2 regions of the Paraburkholderia sp. CHISQ3 genome follow, and region 2 is predicted to be linked to the other one. Evidence: predicted binding sites of a transcription regulator. Region 2 holds the regulator's gene; the other holds the start of a gene.

Region 1 (9,907 bases), on a different contig from region 2:
CAGCAGGTAGCGTCCGGCTACGGCGAAAAAACGGAAGACGCTGAAAACTCGGCTCACGCGCCGCGCACGACGATCGCATGGACGCGATACGGACCATGCGCACCGAGCACGATGGTCTGCTCGATATCGCCGGTACGCGACGGCCCCGAGACGAAATTGACCGCGCGCGGCAGTTCGCCGCGTTCGCTGCGAATCAGGCCGAACGCTTCCTCGTGTCCTGCCACGATGCGCGAAGCCGGCACGATCGCAACATGCGTCTCGGGCAGCAGTCCCGCGGATGCATAAGTTTGCGGCCCCGACAACAGCACCAGCGTGCCGGTCTCCGCCGTCGCGCAGAAACAGCCGGTGATGCCGACCTTGTCGGCATCCTGCGGTTTGCGGAATTCGACCTCGATGCCCGCGTCGGCCCAGGCGAGGTCCTGCAGAGTCTGCCACGCGATGGCCTGCACCGGCAGGTCGTGCTCGACGAGATAACGTTGTACGGCGGCGGGCACATCGTTCATGGTGTCGACGGTATCGACCGTGGTGGCCATCTTGCGTGCTTCGACGATGAAACGCTCGATCAGGTCACCGGGCAACTCTGGACGCGGGCCTTCGGGATGACGCGTCAGATAGTCGTCGGCGGCTTCGCGTTCGGCATCGGACGGCTCGCCTTCGCGCCCCTGCGCCGCGCGGATGCGCGCAAGAATGTTACGGCGGGCAGTCGATGTGTCCATGGGAAGTCCTCGTTCGATGGCGGTATAAGCAGGTTCCGTCACGCGAAAATTATACCGGCGGCGCGTTGCGCAAATGCACGATCGCGCGATCGCGTGCGCTATTGCTCCGCTTCTTCGGCCGGCGCTGCAATCCCGAACACCTGACGCAGATACGCGAGATACGCCTTGTCGTCGCACATGTTCTTGCCCGGCGAATCGGACAGCTTCGCGACCGGCTGGCCATTGCAACGGACCATCTTGATGACGATCTGCAACGGGTTGTAGCCGAGGTCGTTGGTGAGGTTGGTGCCGACACCGAACGCGAGCTTGCAGCGGTTGCGAAACCGTTCGTAGAGCTGCAGAACCTTCGGGATATCGAGCGCGTCGGAGAACACCAGTACCTTCGTGCGCGGATCGCAGCGATTGTCTTCGTAGTGCTTGAGCAGCCGCTCGCCCCAGTCGAACGGATCGCCGGAGTCGTGGCGCGCGCCATCGAAGAGCTTGCAGAAATACATATCGAAGTCGCGCAGGAACGCCTGCATCCCGTACACATCGGACAGCGCGATACCGAGGTCGCCGCGATACTCTTTCGCCCACATTTCGAAGCCGTAGATCTGCGAATCGCGCAACCGCGGGCCGAGCGCCTGGCAAGCCTGCAGATACTCATGCGCCATCGTGCCGAGCGGCGTAAGGCCGTGCTTCATCGCATAGAACACGTTGCTGGTGCCGGCAAACTGCTCGCCGAGCCCCTCTTTCAGCGTGAGCGCCACCTCTTCGTGCCACTGCTTCGAGAAGCGCCGGCGCGTGCCGTAATCGGCGATCTTGCAATCGGCGAATTCGGGTCGCGCGCCAAGCAGCTTGATCTTCTCGCGCAGACGTTCGCGGCCTTCGCTGTAATCGGGATGCTGCTGCGTGTTACGGAAATAAACCTCGTTGACGATCGCGAGCACCGGGATCTCGAAGAGGATCGTATGCAGCCACGGCCCCTTGATCTCGATGTCGATCTCGCCGTTGTTCTTCGGCGACGGCGAGATCGAGATGTACTTTTCGTTCAGATGAAACAGCGCAAGGAATTCGACGAAATCGCCCTTGATGAAGCGCATCCGGCGCAGGTAGTCGAGTTCGTCGCCGGTAAAGCGCAGTTCGCAGAGCTTGCGCACTTCTTCGCGGATCTCGGCGACATACGGCACGAGATCGACGTTTTTCGTGCGGCAGCGAAAACGGTATTCGACGCTGGCGGCAGGAAAATGATGCAGGACGACCTGCATCATCGTGAACTTGTAGAGATCGGTATCGAGCAGCGAGGTAATGATCATGGTGTGCACACCGGTCGGCTGATGCCGGCAGTCCTTGAAGAGACCTGTTCGTTGCGGCCCGCCTCTCGCGCGCCAATCGCCCCATGTTACCCGAATGCGGCTGCGCGGACGGTGTAGCCGCCAGGTGCACGGCGGCCACCCATAAACTAATCACCAATCGGTATAAAACCCCCGGGCCAATGCGTGATACGGGATTTCGGGTTACGTTACAATAGCGCCTTTGGCATTTCGGCCCCCGTTTTGCCGCCCCGATATTGCATGCAGGAGTTGCCTGAATGACCCACGTTGTGACCGAAAGCTGCATTAAATGCCGCTATACCGACTGCGTCGACGTGTGCCCGGTGGACTGCTTTCGCGAAGGTCCCAACTTTCTCGCGATCGATCCCGACGAGTGCATCGACTGTGCCGTGTGCGTCGCCGAATGTCCGGTGAACGCGATCTACGCGGAAGAAGACGTCCCTGGCGACCAGCAGGACTTCACCGCACTGAACGCGGAGCTCGCGAAGGGCTGGCCCAGCATTACGAAGACCAAGCTGCCGCTGCCCGAAGCCGACGAATTCAAGGATGTGAAGGACAAGCTGGCGCTTCTCGAGCGCTAAGCGTCGCCTGTCTCACAGGCGTGGTAGCGCCGAGCGTCTGTGCCCCGGAATGCCTTGGGTATTGACAGGTCCTGTAGCGCCCCCTACAATTTCGCTTCTTCGCTGTTGTTGTTCCCCGATAGCTCAGTTGGTAGAGCGCCGGACTGTTAATCCGTAGGTCCCTGGTTCGAGCCCAGGTCGGGGAGCCAAGAATTGCAAAGGCCCGTTAATCAGAACGGGCTTTTTTGTGTCTATATCGTGAAGCGTTGTATTGCTGTTCCTCGATAGCTCAGTTGGTAGAGCGCCGGACTGTTAATCCGTAGGTCCCTGGTTCGAGCCCAGGTCGAGGAGCCAAGATTCTGAAAGGCCGCTAGCCATAGCGGCCTTTGTTTTTGGTGGCTCATGCGGATCGCCCGCCATACCGCTGGTATAGGATGACGGCTTTCCCAACCGGCAACCCGCCCTTCCCATGAAATCCATCCTCTCGATCATCCCGCTCGCCGCCTGCGCAGCGCTGCTGATGCCGTACGCCCACGGCGAGGAAGTCGCGAGCGTCAACACCAACTTCCGTCTCACAGGCTCCGACCGTGTCGTTGTCGAGGCGTACGACGATCCGCTCGTCGGTGGCGTGACGTGCTATGTGTCGCGGGCGCGCACTGGTGGTATCAAGGGCTCGCTCGGCCTTGCCGAAGACCCGACCGAAGCGTCGATTGCCTGCCGCCAGATCGGCGCGATCCATTTCAACGGATCGCTCAAGCAGCAGGACGATGTGTTCACCGAGCGCATGTCGTTCGTGTTCAAGACGCTGCACGTCGTGCGCGTCGTCGATGCGAAACGCAATACGCTCGTGTATCTGACCTATAGCGACCGGATCGCGACCGGCAGTGCGAAGAACAGCGTCACGGCCGTGCCGCTGCCGGCGGGCACGACGATCCCGATGAAGTAGGCACTGCCCTGTCATGCGGCCACGCAGCCGCGCTAAAACCCGCGCTAAACTGGCAGGCCAAGCCGGATTGCCATCATGACCGTCACCCGTTTCCGCGATTCCGCCCACTACTGGCGCACGCCGCTTCTGCCCGGCGCGGATCTCGTCACCGCCGAATATCGCGATCACGCGTTCACGCCGCACTGGCACGACGCCTATACGATCCCGGTGATCGAGGCCGGCGCGGAGTGCTACGACTATCGCGGCACGCACTATGTCGCCGAGGCCGGCAGCGTGCCGGTCATCAATCCCGGCGAACTGCACACCGGCGCGCGTGCGGTCGAGGCCGGCTGGCGTTATCGCGTGATGTATGTGCCGGTCGATTTCATCCACGATCTGGCCACCGATATCGCCGGGCGCGTACAACCGCTGCCGTGGTTCGAGCCCGGCGTGATCCGCGACCCGGTCCTCGCCGACCGGCTGCGGCGCGCCCATCATCTGCTCGAAGAAAACGCCGCCGATCCGCTCGCCGCCGAAGCCGCGTTGCTCGACGCACTGTCGATGCTGCTCGTGCGCTACGGACGCACGCGGGCCGCTGCACAATCGGCGGGTTCCGACGACAACCGCGTCGCCACGATGAAAGACTGCCTCACCGGCGACCTCACCGCTCCGCTGACACTCGCGCAACTCGCCGACGCCGTGGGCCTGTCGCCGTTTCACGCCGCGCGTCTTTTCGCGCAGACCACGGGTCTGCCGCCGCACGCCTGGCGCAATCAGGTTCGTCTGCAACGCTCGCTCGCGCCGTTGCGGGCGGGCACATCGGTCGCCGACGTCGCGGCTGCCAGCGGCTTCACCGATCAGAGCCATTTCACGCGGCATTTCCGGCGCATGTTCGGCGTGCCGCCAGGACGCTGGCAAGGCGTCTGAAACAGAACCGACCGGCCTTCCCCCCCGGCGCTACGGCGCATCGCCGGCCCTCAGCGCACCTCGCACATACACCGCCCATACCGCAAGAACGTACAAGCGCACCCGCGTCCCGCACCGTTATGCTCGCTGGGACAGGAGGAAAGATTGACTCAATTGACTCAAACCCACCGCTTTCGCGAATTCACCGCCGGTACGCGCGATACCGTCCCGATGCTCGTCGGCGCTGCGCCGTTCGGCGTGATCTTCGGCACGCTGGTCGCATCGGGCCCGCTGCATCTGTGGCACGGGCAACTGATGTCGCTCGTCGTATTCGCCGGTTCGGCGCAGTTCATCGCGCTCGGCCTGATCGCCGGTCATGCGGGCTTCGCCGTGGTCTGGGCGACGACGCTGATCGTGAATCTGCGCCACATGCTGTATAGCGCCACGCTCGCTCCGCACGTCGCCCATCTGCCGATGCACTGGCGCTGGACCCTCGGCGGCCTGCTCACCGACGAGGTCTTCGCCGTCGCCTGGGCGCACTACCGGCTGCATCCGCCGGGGACGGTCGGCCCGTACTATTTCCTGGGCTCGGGCCTGTCGATGTATATCAACTGGCAGATCTGGACACTCGCCGGTCTGCTGTTCGGCGCCGCGTTTCCGGGCCTGCAGTCGCTCGGCCTCGATTTCGCAATGGTCGCAACCTTCATCGCGATCGTCGTGCCGCAGCTCGTCGCAATTCGTTATGTCGCCGCCGCGGCAACGTCGGGTGCGCTCGCGTTCTTCTGGCAGGGTTGGCCGTACAAGCTCGGCTTGCTCGGCGCGGTATTCGCAGGCGTCGTGGTCGGCGTGCTGCTGTCGCGTCGCAGCGCATTGGGTCAGCAAACTACGGAGGTCAGCCAATGAACTACGTGATCCTGATTCTGGGCATGGCACTGATCACCTGGCTCATCCGTGCAACGGTCTTCCTGCTCGGCGACCGGCTCGTTTTCCCGCCGCTCGTGCGCACCGCGCTCGGCTTCGTGCCGGTCACCGTGCTGACCGCGATCATCGTGCCGATGGCCGTCTCGCCGCACGGCACCGAGGCCGAATTGACGTGGCGCAATCCGCAACTGGTCGGTGCGCTCGCGGCGATCGTCGTCAGTGCGCTCACGCGCCGCCCGCTGCTGACGATCGCAGTCGGCCTCGCTGTGTTCTTCCTGTGGCAAGGCGTGGTGCTTCGATAACCGGCCGCACGCGCCCAGGCGCGCTCAAGTTTTCCACCATCCCGCCGATATACCGTCGTAGTCCGCACACCGGACTCGCGTTCCCGCGCTCGCCTTCGAGACCCGCGCGGGAAGCAGAATGTCACCGCACCGGCATCGCTGCGCTTCGCTCCCGAGGAAAGAGCGGACCACAGCTTCCCAGCGGTGTCGCGCGCGGACGACCACACGGGATAAGACATGGGTCAGATCATCCTTACACTCAAGGACGAAACCATCGCGTCGCTGCGCAAGGATTTCGAAGCGTTTCTGCGCGTGTCGCTGAAGCTCGATCCACAGTTCGCAACGCCGTCGTTTGAGGATTTTTTGCGGGCGAAGCTGCTCGACAACATGGTGCCGCTGACCGAAAACGCGGTGCAGCGCATGCTCGCGGGCGGTCAGTACGCATGGGCCAAGCGCACGCTCGGCAAGGAGTTTCCGGACGTCGTCGCGATCCTGATGCGGCAGGCAACCGAATTCGGTTTCGGCTTTGCCGTGCGCACCGAATGGACCCCCGAAGAGCTCGCGAAGCAGGCCCGTAGCTGGGCAGCAGCGATCGTCGAGGAAGCGCAGGGCGACGCGTTAATGGTCGATCCACTCGCCACGCAGATCAAATCGGCGGCGCAGGATATTCAAACGCTCGAGGAAACCATGCAGACGCCCGCATGGCGGCTTGCTGAATCGCTGCGGCAGCGGGTGTACGAGGCGAAGGTCGCGTGTGAAGCAAGCGTAGGCAGCGCGGCGCGCGAAAAGCTCGGCGAGTTGCGCGGACTGCTGCGACTTGGCATCGCGCACGGCTCGTTCCAGAAGCAGGAAGCGCAGCAGATCATGGAGTATCTGCGGTTGCTCAAGCCGGAAATTTTCGTCGAGGAACCCTACGATATATTCGCGCGTCTCGCCGCGTGGCTGCGCAACTTCTTTACGCCGCCGCCCACGCGCACGCAGCGGCCGTCACGCTGAACACGCCCGAGCGCACCGCCTCACTCCCACATCTTGCGGAGCTTCGCCGCGATCTGTAGCTTCGCCTGCGCCGCGGCCGCGAGCCCGGCCGCAGTCGGTGCCGCGGGCGGCGCGACGTGCGGCCACGCATAGGCATCGAAGTGCGACATCAGATGCGCGGGAATGAAGCGCGTTCGCGACGCCCAGACGTGCCGGTCGCCGAGATGCGTCTGGTTGTGCACATAAAAACGCTGCGGCACGACGATATGCAGGTCTTCCTTGGCGCGCGTCATCGCCACGTAGAGCAGGCGCCGCTCCTCGTCGATTTCTTCTTCGCTGCCGGTGCCGAGATCCGACGGAATGCAGCCGTCCACGCCGTTCAGTACGAACACGTTGCGCCATTCCTGACCCTTCGCCGAATGGATCGTCGAGAGGATCAGATAGTCCTCGTCGAGTAGCGGCACGCCGGATTCATCGCTCGTGGCATCGGGTGGATCAAGCGTCAGCTCGGTCAGGAAACGCTCGCGCGATGGATATGTGCCCGCGATGCTTTCCATTTGCAGCACGTCCGCATGACGAATCGCCGCATCTTCGTGATTGCGTTCGAGATGCGGCTCGTACCAGCGCCGGATCAGTTCGAACTCGGCGGGCCACGGCGACTCGCGCCCGCATACCGTCGACATCAGCGCGGCAAACGGCTGCCAGTCTTCGAACGCACGCGCTGGTGGCGCGAAAGCCGCGAGCGCATCGGCCGTGCGTACACCCGCATGAGCAGCCACCTGATCCAGCACGCGCCCAGCAGTAGCCGGCCCGACCCCGGGCAGCAGTTGCATCACGCGAAACCCCGCGACCCGGTCGCGCGGATTCTCCGCCCAGCGCAGCACCGCCAGCATGTCCTTCACATGCACTGCATCGAGAAACTTCAGCCCGCCAAATTTCACGAACGGAATGTTGCGTCTCATCAGTTCGATTTCGAGCGCTGCACTGTGATGGGCCGCACGAAACAGCACGGCTTGGGCCTTCAGCGTCATGCCGCCTTCGCGCGCTTCGAGCACCTGCTCGACCACATAGCGGGCCTGTGCCGCTTCGTCCTCGACGGTGACGAGACGTGGGCGCTGCGCGGACGCCTTGTCGGTCCACAGGTTCTTCGTGAAGCGTTCGGCCGCGAGATCGATGACCGCGTTCGATGCGGCGAGGATCGGTTGTGTCGAGCGGTAGTTACGCTCGAGCGTCACCTGCTTCGCGGGCGGATCAAAATGCGTGGGGAAGTCGAGGATGTTGCGTATCGTCGCGCCGCGAAACGAATAGATCGACTGCGCGTCGTCGCCGATTACGGTCAGGCCACGCCCGTCGGGTTTCAGCGCGAGCAGGATCGACGCCTGCAGACGATTGGTGTCCTGGTATTCGTCGACGAGCACGTGATCGAAGCGGCTCGACAGATCGGCGGCGATGGATGGTTCGGCGGCGACGTAGGACCAGTACAGCAGCAGGTCGTCGTAGTCGAGCACGCTTTGCTTCTGCTTCGCGTCGACGTAGGCGGCGAACAGCATGCGCAGGTCTGCTTCCCATTCGCAGCACCACGGAAACGCCTGAGCCAGCACGTCCGCGAGCGTGGCACCGGTGTTCACGACGCGCGAGTAGATCGCGAAGCAGGTGCTCTTGGATGGAAAGCGCCGCTCCTTCGCGGACAGGCCGAGTTCGTGGCGCACGAGATTCATCAGGTCGGCGGAATCTTCGCGATCGTTGATCGTGAACGCCGGCGACAGGTCGATCCGCTCGGCGTATTCGCGCAGCAGCCGCGCGCCGACGCTATGGAACGTGCCGGACCACGTCAGGCCCTGCGCGGCCACCGCACGCGTGCCGAGCGCAGCACCCGCGATGCGTGTCACGCGCCGGGTCATTTCCTGCGCGGCACGGCGCGAAAAGGTCAACAGCAGAATGCGCCGCGGGTCGGCGCCCTTCACGATCAGCTGCGCGACGCGGTGCGCGAGCGTATTGGTCTTGCCGGACCCCGCGCCAGCGATGACCAGCAGCGCGCCCGGCGGCTGGGTTGCATCGGCGGTGCCGTACTCGACGGCTTCGCGCTGCGCGTCGTTGAGCTTCGCGAGCCAGGCGGCGGTGTTGGGTAGCGGGGAATCGGCGACGGAGAGCACGGTAGGCAGTGGCGAGAGTGGTGAGAGTGGTGAGCGACGGATACTGTATATCCATACAACCTTCGGCGGCAAGCGCCCTATTTCCTGAGCCGTCGCCGGCCGCTTGCCCGACGACGCAACCACACGCGATGCAAGGCCATCCAGCCCGCGAACACGGGCGCAAAAAAGCGGCCCGGACACTGACGTGCTCCGGGCCGCTCGTGGCACATGCGTGACGCGAAGGAGAAAGCTCAGACTTCAAGCGGCTTCTCCCCGCACCTCGCTATTCCTTCTTCGCGTCCTTCTCTTTCGCGTCGGCGGTCGCCTTGTCTGCGTCGGCTTGCGCGTCGGCCTGCTGTTTGTCGGCCTTCGCCTGCGCGACCGAGGTTTTATGGTCCGCCTTCGCCTGGGCCTTCGCCGCCTTTTTATCGGCATGCGTCGTGGGCTCCGACACCGGATCGTGCGACTGCGCGACGGCTGCCGCCGACAGGCAACCTGCGACCAGCGCCACACCGAGCGTACTAATCAGCTTGTTCATGAATGGGTTCCTCCTTTGCATGACGGTGAGCATCGCGCGGCTTAGTGCTGCCCGCTATCCGGGCCTGGCGTCGCAGCTTGAGCCGGCGTGCCCTTCATGTCGGCCTTCATCTCGTTGTTCGCGGCCTGCTTGTCGGCCTTGCGATTCACCTTCGCGTCATGCACCTGCTGCTTGTACTCGGTCTTCGATGCCTTCTTCGAAGCGCTGTAGTTGGCATTCGCCTGCGCGTCGGCGTTACGCTTTTGCACCAGCGGGTCAGTCGGGCTGGAAGCGGTCAGGCGCTGCGGAGCGGGCGTGACGGGCTGCTCGATACCGGCGGCGGCCGGTGCGGCGGGCGGCATTTCACCACCCTGCCCACCACCCTGCGCGGCCGGCGCCTGCATCTGTGCCTGACCCGCGACATCAGGGGCCGGCGGCGCGGCGGTCTGCGCCAGTGCGGCGCCGGTAGCGAGCGTGCTCAACGCGGCGGTCAGGGCGGTACCGATCAGTAGCGAACGAATCTGAGTCATGGCTATCCTCTCCAAGGTTGTCGCGATCGGGCGTTGTAGCCACTGGCCCTCGGCGCCAGCGACACCCGATCGTTTCTGTGAACCGCCGCAAAAGCGCAGCAGTTATTCCCACAGACGGACCGTATCGAGTG
Region 2 (9,907 bases):
CGATGCGCCGAAGTCGACGTCGCGCGCCTTGTACCCAGGCGTGTCGGCGTTGGCGATGTTCGACGACAGCAGTTCCTGCCGGTACGCGCGCACATCGAGCGCCTGGCGTCCAAAAGCGAATTCGGCATCGAGTTTGTCCAGCATCGAAATCTCCCGGAAGCGGTCACGATCGTCTGCGGAGCGGCGTCGCGCGAGGGCTGCAGCACCCGGCGCAAACCGCAGAGACCTTTATCCATGACGAGCATCTTATGAGCCGCACGCAAGCGGCAATCGGACGAATAACCGGGGAAGCCGCCCTCTATTCAACGTTTGCTCCGGCGGGTGCCTCTCTAGAATGCAAGTCGTACTGTTGGATTCGATGGAGAAGCCCGATGCCTGTCACCGCCTTTGCTGTCCGGCCGTCTGTGTGCCGCGCGATCGGTGTGGGTCGACGGGCTGGGCGCACGTCATGCGCTGCTGCTGTTGCTGTTGCGCTGGGGTTCGTTGGGTTGATCGTCTGCGCGATGCCGCAGCTCGCCATCGCGCAGGAAGCCGGTGGGCCGATCGTGATTCCGGGGCCTGCGGAGAAGAATCCTGCGGCGCTGGCCGAGCTGGCCAATCGCGTCGCGAGCACCGCACCCGATGCGCGCAACTCCACACCTGCGATTGCTGCTGCGATGTCGATGAGCGGCGCGACTGCTCCGGCTTCATCGCGCACCGACGACCGTTTCACTCAAGCCGCGAATGCAAACGGCGCGATTGTGATTCCCGGTCCCGGCGATGCCGTCGTCGCACCGGCGATCCGTCGCGCGAACTTCAATCCCGCCACGGCAAACCAGAGCGCAATCGATACGCCACGCATGATGCGTGTGAACGTGCCGGCTTCGCGTGAAGTGATTCCGGTGATCGTCACGTCGACGCAGACTCCGCCGCAGCCGGCTGTACGCCAGACGGCGCCGGTTGCTTTCAATCCGCCGCGCGCGCCGGTGGCTATCGTCAGGGCGTCAACGTCAACGGCGGCGGCAACAGCCCAACCTGGCGGCCCCACTGCCGCCCCTGCACAAGAAGACGGCGAAACGATCCGCAGCGCGGCACTCGCCTATTTGCAGCAACAGTCCGCCGGCCTGCCAGGCAAGATCGAGATCACGGTGGCGCCGGTGTTCCCACGCGGTCTCGCCGCCTGCACGACGCTTGCACCATTCATGCCGACGGGCATGCGCCTGTGGGGCCGCACGACCGTCGGTGTGCGCTGCGCCGGCGAGCGCCCCTGGACGCTGTATCTACAGGCGAAAATCGCGATCCACGCGACCTACTATCTGGCGGCACGGGCGCTCGCGCCCGGCGACGTACTGAGCGCCGCCGATCTCGTCGCGCGCGACGGCGACCTCACGTCGCTGCCGATGGCTGTCGTCACCGATCCGTCACAGGCGGTCGGCGCAGCCGCGCTGACGCGCGTCGCGGCGGGGCTGCCGCTGCGCCAGGACATGTTGCGTAGTGCATCGTCGGTGACGATCGGGCAGACGGTCCGGGTGGTCGCGCAGGGCCAGGGTTTCGCGATTTCGGCCGAGGGCAGCGCGATGAACAACGCGGCGCCGGGCCAGCAGGTGCGGGTGAAGACGGCCGGGGGGCAGATTATCAGCGGAATCGTCAAGGATGGCTCCACCGTGGAGATCCAGCTGTGAACGGCTGCACGGGCCGCCGCGCGGGATTGCAGACGGCGTGCGCCGGTTGCGCTAAAGTTTTGATTCGTGCATGCCGTTATCACGATCAAATCGTTCAGGAAGCCAATCGTGAAAGTCGATTCCACCACCAGCACCAATCTGCAGACGTTGAAAGACGGTCTGTCGCGGCCCCAGCAGGGCGAAGCCACGTCGACCGGCGCGGGCGCGTCGGGTGCGTCGGGCAAAGCCGCCGCCCCGCAGACGTCGACCGGCGATGCGAACGTGAACCTGTCGGGACTGTCGGCGCATCTGCGCAGCCTGGCGGCGTCGGGTTCCGCGGATATCGATACGGCGCATGTCGAATCGGTCCGTCAGGCGATCAAGAACGGCACGCTCACCATCGATTCCAGCAAGATTGCCGACGGCGTGCTGAACACGGCGCGCGACTTGCTGCAGAACAAGACGCCGTCTACCGGCAGCTGAGCTGCGCGTCGTCCGAAGACGCAGCGGCGGCCCGTGCCGCCATAGAGAAGTATTTCCCTACCCGGCCCGCGTGTCTCACGCGGGCCGTTGCGTTTACTGCGCGGCTGTTGCGCGTGCCCACGCCCTCTCATTTCACTAGCGAGTTGCGATGAAAGACGCCCTCCTTGCCAGCCTGATCGACGAGCTTGCGACCGTCGAAGCGTTCGCCTCGGCCCTTGCACTCGAAGAACACGCGCTGACGGTTGTACAGCCGCTCGAACTGCTGCCGCCCGTGGTCGAGCAGAAAACCGTGCTGATCGGAAAGCTCGCCGAGCTGGAAGCAGCCCGCGATGCGCTGCTTGCGGAAATGGGGTTTCCGGCGGGCTCGCGTGGTATCGAGCTGGCGGCGGATGGCGATGCGCAGATTGCCGCGCAGTGGTCGCTGTTGCGCCAGGCGGCGCAGCGTGCCTGGAACGCCAACACGACGAATGGCATGTTGATCCGCACGCGGATGGACTACAACCAGCGGGCGCTCGCTGCGCTGCAGGTTGTCGTGCCGGAGAAGCCGGCGTTCTATGGGCCGGATGGGCGGATTCCGGCGTATGGGGTTTAGTTACTAAACAAGAGCGCTGAAGCTCCGCGCGGAATAACACGTTGCTTCATGCAGCGGACGTGCCGCTATTTGTTTCGAAACCGGATTACCATCCAGCCCAACGCAGCCACGACTACTGTCAGCAATGCACCCTCTCCCACGCTTTGCGTGACCATGCGAAACGATGCTCCCTGCCTTGCAAGCATGTCCATCAGTTCGGGAGACAAAAGCATCGAAAGCACTCCGATTGCCGTTAAAGCCGTACCCGCTGAAGCGCTCAACATCGCAATACCCACAGGATCGAACCGTCTCGAGAAATTCCCGATGACGACTGCAATGCCGAACACGATCATGGCCATGATAAATAGACTGCCGACCATCCCTATCTTGGCCTTCTCACCGGGTGAACCCATGAATGCGGCTATTTCCCCGCCAAAGACAATGAAGCCCGCCAGGCTGTGCAGGATGATGCCGATTACTCTTCGAAAGACATTCATGCGTCAGCGCGATGAAAATAGGCCGTGGCAGCGGGACGATAGAGAAAAAAGCTAAAGATCGCGAGTAAGACCACTCCGGGAATCAGCAGCCCCTTGAATGGCGTGGAGATACCCGACACCACGAGTCCAATCGCCGCTACTGCAACGTAGAGTGTGCGTGACCACGCATGTCCCTTTAGCACGCCAATGCCGGCAACGATGTTAAACAGCGCGGAGACGCATCCAACTGCCAGCGTCGCCCACACCGGCAGCAAACTGCGACTGAGCATTTCGACAGCGAGGGGATTACGCAGCGATAGTGGCAATTCGACAAGAGAGATCGCGCTGGTAACGATCATGAACCACCCGAGAATGCCTAGTGAAATTGGTCTTTTCATGGTTTCTTTTTGTCACTTCAGGTTTGTACGATCCGCGGACGGACGCCAATGCGTAAAGTATGACATGGAGTCCTGGAATAAACGATCTTGTGACGCATTCACGGCCGGTAACTGTGCTTAAAAGGCAGGCTTGAATCGCATTTAAATAACGATACTGGTTTCACCTCACTCCGTCGGCGGGTTCATTCCTTGTGTCGGCGGTGCCTCGACGAATGATCACTTCGCGACGGAGCCCGATTCCAGCGCGGCATGGTCAGTCCGGTCTGTCTGGCTAACGGCAGAGCGCGCGCCGGACGAAACAGCCGTCGTTACATACAAGCACGTGTGGTTTTCCTCGGCATCTGCTGTCTGATCCTGGCATGAACACTACGGCCGCGCTTTTACCGTTTACCAGGCAGCCGCTGGTCGGCCATTCATTGCCCCCTGTCGACACGGATACGACCGCGACCGTTGCTAGCGGTCCGGCCGATACGCTGTAAAACTAGCGCGTCGAAAACACCGAAATCCCCCCGTTGGGAAATCCCGCCGCACCTGGTTGAAACGGCACATACACTTGCCCAAGCGTGCTGTCGATGGCGACAGAGTGCGCCCCGGTGCCCACCGGAATCTTGACGAGCAACCGCCGTGACGCGCCATCGATTACGGCCATCTGCGGGCTAAATCCTGACGCTGCAGCGATGCCGCTCGTGACGTAGTGTCGAGCCGGCAGGAAATAGCGGTTGGAAGCCGGATCGTAACCAACCTGGTCCACCCCGCCAAACGGCAGGCTGGCTTGAATCGCGCCACTCGTACGATCGAGGATCAACGTGATGAGCGGGTCTCCGGCCGGCGGATCGCATCCAACAAGCACGTCATTATTCGGACCAAGCACGATGCCCGCCGGTGCGCATTTCCCTAGCGGAAACGACTTGCTGACAGAAGGATTTCCCGCCACCGCGGAGCTGGCCGTGATGACGTCAAGCTCGCCTTCGGGATTGGCGGCAGTTCCGTCGTTGTTGATCAAAAAACTCTTCGAGGCAGGATCATAGGCGCACGCTTCGAGCCCGGACGAACCGTTGAAAGAGAGCTTTGTCACCACCGTTTGTGTCAGCGTCGAAATTAACGTGACGAATGGCGGCGAGTCTCCGGGGTTCGCAAACATCGCGAGATGATCGTCGGGATCGTAGCAGCCCTCATCGACGCGCGATCCGGAATTGCTGATGACGATTGTGTTGACCGTCTTCTGCGCAGCCGTATCGATTACCTTGACCGAGTCCACGTCGCCGACATAGATCGTGTTCGTACCGGTGATACCTACGATTCCGTCGGGACCGGATTCGTTTGTCGTGGCACCGGCACCGATGAACGGCCCCACGATCTGCGCGAGCAACGTGTTCGATTGAGTGTCCACGACATCGACTGCCTTGTTATTGCGGTCGGAGAGAAAGTACTTGCCGGCCTCGACGTAGCCAATGTCAAAACTGAATGGTGGACTCGAAGCATTGGGCACGGCGATGTTTGTGAGCAGCTTCGGCGGTATCGGTGCGCTAATGTCGTCTCCACCTCCGCAGCCGGTCAATGCAGTCACGGCGAGCAACATCAAAGTTGCCAGGCGCTTTTCCATGTCTTCGTCTCCATTTCGTTTATTGGTCTGACCGTCGGTCCATGGAGCGGCGTGAGTCTTCAAGCTTCTTGCGCTCTCGATCGGCGACTGGCAAAAAACGATTCCTTAAGAAACCTTAAGAAATCGCCATCTGATCCGCTTTACGGCTCACACAATGGCGGTGCGATGGAGAATCGAAAAGTAAAACTTATTTATGGTCCGCATTGCGTTAACGCTATACGTGTAATGAAATTGAATTTTCCATAGACGTACGACGCGCAATTTCGCACTGCGTGTTTTAGCTACTCTGTGTGACGTCGCAGAGTGCAGTGCGCAGGAGAGTAGATCAGGAAGATTGATGTGACTGACTACTGCCTGTCGACGTAGAAACGTTCGAAGGCAGCATATCGAGTACTAACCTGTACGACAGACTATTGATTGACGAGCCATTCGCCAGGCGCGGGAACACCTGTTTATTGCACGACGACGCGACTTAACCGCCCCTCACCCCGCCTCCGCATTCGCCCACGCCATCTCCCGCAAGCGCGTCCGCAACCGCGCAACCGCCTGGCTATGCAACTGACACACCCGCGACTCGCTCACCTCCATCACCGCCCCAATCTCGCGCAGATTCATCCCGCGCTCGTAGTAAAGCGACATCAGCAGCTTCTCGCGTTCGGGCAACCGATCGATCGCCTCAATCAGCGCCGTACGCAAACTATCGTCAAGCAACGCCGACAACGGATCCGAATGATCGACGCAATAGCGATCGAGAAACGGCTCATCCTCAGCGGACCGATCGAAGTCTTCGTAGTAAATCAGCTGGCTACCGTGCAGGTCCTGCAGCATCGACTGGTATTCGTCGAGCGGCATGTTCAGATGATCGGCGATCTCCGCTTCGCTGGCCGAGTGTCCGAGACGTTGCTCGACCCGATGCACCGCCGCCTCGACTTCGCGCGACGTGCGGCGCAGGCTGCGCGGCAGCCAGTCGTTGCTGCGCAGCTCGTCGAGCATCGCGCCGCGAATCCGCTGGCTCGCGTAGGTTTCGAACTGCGCGCCCTGATCTTCCTTGTAACGACTCGCCGCATCGAGCAAGCCGATCATGCCGGCCTGGATCAGATCGTCGAGATCGACGCTCGCCGGCATCCTGGCCACGAGCTGCAGACCGAGCCGCCTGACGAGCGGCGCGTATTTGGTCAGGACGTCGGCCTGGGAGATCTTTCCCTGCGCGTTGTACATCGTGCTCCCCTTGTCCGTGGCGCCTTCAGGCGTGCTGCGCGGACGGTTGGTCGGCGTGTTGCGCCGCTGTTACGGTCGCGCTCGCCGGCCACGGCGCGCGCGACGACATCGCTGGCCGCATCGGCCAGTACTGCAATTGCGCGGCGAGGTGCCGGTAGCCGCGCGCCGCCGGTGTCGACGGGAACGCATCGACCACACAGCGCGACAGTTCGAGCGCCCGCACGATCCGCACATCGGCGGCGATGCAGCCGGCCGCCTCCAGCGCCACCGACAGATAACGCCCCGCCACCCCCGCGAGGTTGTCGAACGCGGTGCGCGCATCGTCGATGCTTTGCACGTGATTCACTACCACACGAAACTGCGCGATCGCATGCGCGTAGTGCAGCCGCTTCAGGCACGCATAGGTCTCGGTGATCGACTGCGCGGCGACCCGCATCACAATCATCACGTCGTGCGCCTGCAGCGCCAGCGCCGACAACGCGCCCTCGCGACCGAGCTGCGCATCGATCAGCACGATGTCGGCGCAACCGTCGACCATCGCGGCAAGCTGCGACGGCGTGCAGCCCTCGCGATTCGCCCGCGACGCAGCCAGCACGCCAAAGCCCAGCGGATGCCGCAATACCGCGCGCTCGAGCGGCAGTTCGCCGCGTGCAACTTCGATGAAACTGCCCGTGCAGCGCACCCCGCCGAGCGTCGAGCTGATCGAGCCCTCGCCGGAACACTCGTCGATCACGAGCACATCCTTGCCCTGCTCGGCGAGTGCCGTTGCGAGGTTGAGGACCGTTGTCGTCGCCCCCGCCCGCGGCGAACCGCCAGTCACTGAAATCACGCGCGCGCGACCACCGGCGAGCAGCCTGCGTAGCCCTTCCGCCTGATCGGGCACACGTTTATCCAAAGCGGACCTCGTGCATATCGGCCGTCGAACGCGCCGACAGCGCTGACAGCAGCGGCGGAATGTCGTCGTCCTGCGGCACGAAAGGCGAGCTGTCGCGCGGAATGCAGAACGCGCTCTTGATCAGGAATTTCTTCGTCGCAACGTAGAGGTTCTCCGGCACCTTCTGTCCGGTCGACACGTAATGCACGGGCAAGCGGTAACGGATCACCGTATCGAGCGTGCTGCCCAGGTTGGTCGCTTCGTCGAGCTTGGTCAGGATGCAACCGGCGAGCGGCTGCTGGTCCGGCGCACGCTGATACGCCTGCACGACTTCGTTCAGCGTGTCGCCATGACAGGTCGCGTTCAGCAGCAACAGACGCTGCACCGTCTGACCGGCGCGGCACAGCATCGCGATCTGGTCAGCCACCTGCCGGTCGCGCTGGCTCATGCCGATCGTGTCGATCAGCACGATGTGTTTGTTGCGCAGCTCGGACAGCGCGAGTTGCAGATCGGCGCTGTCCTTCACCGCGTGCACGGACACGCCGAGAATCTTCCCGAAAATGCGCAGTTGCTCGTGACCGCCGATCCGGTAGCTGTCGGTGGTGAGCAGCGCGACCTTGCTCGCGCCGAAGCGCATCACGCAGCGTGCGGCGAGCTTTGCGGTCGTCGTTGTCTTGCCGACTCCCGTCGGTCCCATCAGCGCGAACACGCCGCCGCGCTCCATCAGCTCGTCTTCGTTTTCCATCACCGGCAGGTTCGTCGCGAGTACCGAGCGGACCCAGTTCATGCCGGCTTCCATGCCGTCGGTCTCCGGCATGTTGTCGATCATCATCTGCACGAGCTGTGCCGAGAAGCCGGCGGCGAACAGGTGTTTGGTCAACGCGGCGTGTGTCGGTCCGCGGCGCTGGCGGTCCGCCCACAGCAGGCCGGTGAAGTGCTCTTCCATCATCCCGCGCATCGACGCGAGTTCGTGCATCACGGTGTCGTTGACGATCTGCTCGACGCGCTGGTTGATCGCTTCGGTCATCGATGCCGCAGTGCCGGCGGAAAACGCGGTCGACGCAGTGGATGCAATCGATGCAGAAGATGGAGCCGGCGGGTTCGGCATACGGCGCGCTTCGTCAGCGGCCGCTGTGGCCGCTGTGGTCGGTATGCCTGCCCGTTGCGCAGCGCGGCGCGCGGCTAGCTGAGCGCCTTCACGAGCCCATTCCGGTGTCTCGGCACGCGATGTTTCGGTAGGCGTTTGCAGTTCGCCCGGTGTGCCCAGGCCCTTCGCCATCGCAACAGCCGGCGTCATCGCGCCATGCTCGGCCTGAACCGCGACTTTACGTGCGTGATCGATAAGCCAGGGGTTCGATTCCGCGAGCGTGCGCGGCGCGGCAGCGGCGTCTTTGCTACGCGTAGCTTCAGCACGAGCAGCCGGTGCTCGTATTGCAGTGACGGGCTGGGCGTCGGCATGGTCGTTCGACATACGCTCGGTGCCCGCTTCGGGACTCGCGCCGAATACCGACGAGAACACATCCGGCATGCCGCTCGCGTACGGATTCGCCAATGCGGCGCCCGGTGTTGCGCTCGAGGTCACAGCCGCACGCGGTGCCGTCACTGCGGCGGCAGCCGGTGCCGCAGCACCAGGCTTGATCGAAGCCAGCTCGCTGTCGGCCAGCGCGACGATCTCGACGGTGCCGTCGTCGACCGTGCGGTTCGACAGCACGACGGCGTCCGGACCCAGCGCCTCGCGCACGAGACGCAGCGCGTCGCGGGTGGTGGCGCCGATAAATTTTCGGATGTTCAAGCTGGACTCCCGGCGAGATGAACGGAGCGGCCACGTACCCTCACATACCGCTTCCCATGACAACGATTATTGCCAAAGGTGTCGAGTGACGATCGATGGATAAGGAAGGGGAAAGGCGGGCAATTCGACTGATCGGCGGCGGTAGCGGCAGCAGTGCCGCCGCCGTGGTCAGTCTCGCTCAGCCGTGCGCGCCGATCAGGTTGACGACCTTGATGGTCCGGGTGTCGGGCACTTCCGCATACGACAGCACTTTCAGTTGCGGCAGGCTGCGACGCAGGAAACGCGCGAGCATCGCGCGCAACGAATGCTGGACGAGCAGCACCGGCGCGAGCCCGAGGTTCTGCTGGCGCGTCATCGCCTTCTGCGTTTCGGTGAGCAGCGTGTGGGCGAGGCCCGGTTCGAGGCCGGGGTTCGCACCGGTCGCGAGCGCCTGCGACAGCACCCGTTCGAGATTCGAATCGAGGCCCATCACCTGCATGTCGCCGCTGCCCGGGAACCACTGCTGCGTAATCGCTCGGCCAAGCGCGAGCCGCACGACGGCAGTGAGATCGTGGGCATCGGGCATCTTCGCTGCGTGCTCGGCGAGCGCTTCGAGGATCGTGCGCATGTCGCGGATCGGCACGCCCTCTTCCAGCAGGCTTTGCAGCACCTTCTGCAGCGTGGTCAGCGAGATCGTCTTCGGCACGAGGTCTTCGACGAGCGACGGCGTGTCCTTCGACATCCGCTCGATCAGCACCTGCACTTCCTGCCGACCCAGCAGTTCGGACGCGTGCGTGACAACGAGGTGATTCAGATGCGTCGCGACGACAGTGCTCGAATCGACGACCGTATAGCCGTACACCTGCGCCTGTT

Evidence for each region. The regulator FliA, encoded in region 2, starts transcription of late flagellar genes. The targets are predictions, from matches to a motif close to CTAAAGTTTNNNNNNNNNNNGCCGNTA.
Region 1: M0D65_RS04630 (DUF4088 family protein) is a predicted target of FliA. The motif match lies at 5,667-5,693, and genes of this name have one in related genera.

Annotation. Positions count from the first base shown of each region.
Region 1 is NZ_JALPRG010000002.1:200,369-210,275, forward strand. It holds gene M0D65_RS04585 (lactate utilization protein C) at 54-716, opposite strand; gene pncB (nicotinate phosphoribosyltransferase) at 815-2,011, opposite strand; gene fdxA (ferredoxin FdxA) at 2,287-2,610, shown strand; tRNA gene M0D65_RS04600 (tRNA-Asn) at 2,723-2,798, shown strand; tRNA gene M0D65_RS04605 (tRNA-Asn) at 2,868-2,943, shown strand; gene M0D65_RS04610 (CreA family protein) at 3,110-3,535, shown strand; gene M0D65_RS04615 (AraC family transcriptional regulator) at 3,611-4,441, shown strand; gene M0D65_RS04620 (AzlC family ABC transporter permease) at 4,652-5,323, shown strand; gene M0D65_RS04625 (AzlD domain-containing protein) at 5,320-5,643, shown strand; gene M0D65_RS04630 (DUF4088 family protein) at 5,860-6,618, shown strand; gene M0D65_RS04635 (ATP-dependent helicase) at 6,639-8,750, opposite strand; gene M0D65_RS04640 (hypothetical protein) at 9,013-9,267, opposite strand; gene M0D65_RS04645 (hypothetical protein) at 9,309-9,776, opposite strand.
Region 2 is NZ_JALPRG010000011.1:233,600-243,506, reverse strand. It holds gene flgB (flagellar basal body rod protein FlgB) at 1-144, opposite strand, end outside; gene flgA (flagellar basal body P-ring formation chaperone FlgA) at 372-1,661, shown strand; gene flgM (flagellar biosynthesis anti-sigma factor FlgM) at 1,770-2,123, shown strand; gene M0D65_RS25050 (flagella synthesis protein FlgN) at 2,272-2,715, shown strand; gene M0D65_RS25045 (hypothetical protein) at 2,781-3,191, opposite strand; gene M0D65_RS25040 (hypothetical protein) at 3,188-3,529, opposite strand; gene M0D65_RS25035 (hypothetical protein) at 4,050-5,171, opposite strand; gene M0D65_RS25030 (RNA polymerase sigma factor FliA) at 5,655-6,389, opposite strand; gene M0D65_RS25025 (MinD/ParA family protein) at 6,415-7,284, opposite strand; gene flhF (flagellar biosynthesis protein FlhF) at 7,277-9,055, opposite strand; gene flhA (flagellar biosynthesis protein FlhA) at 9,234-9,907, opposite strand, start outside.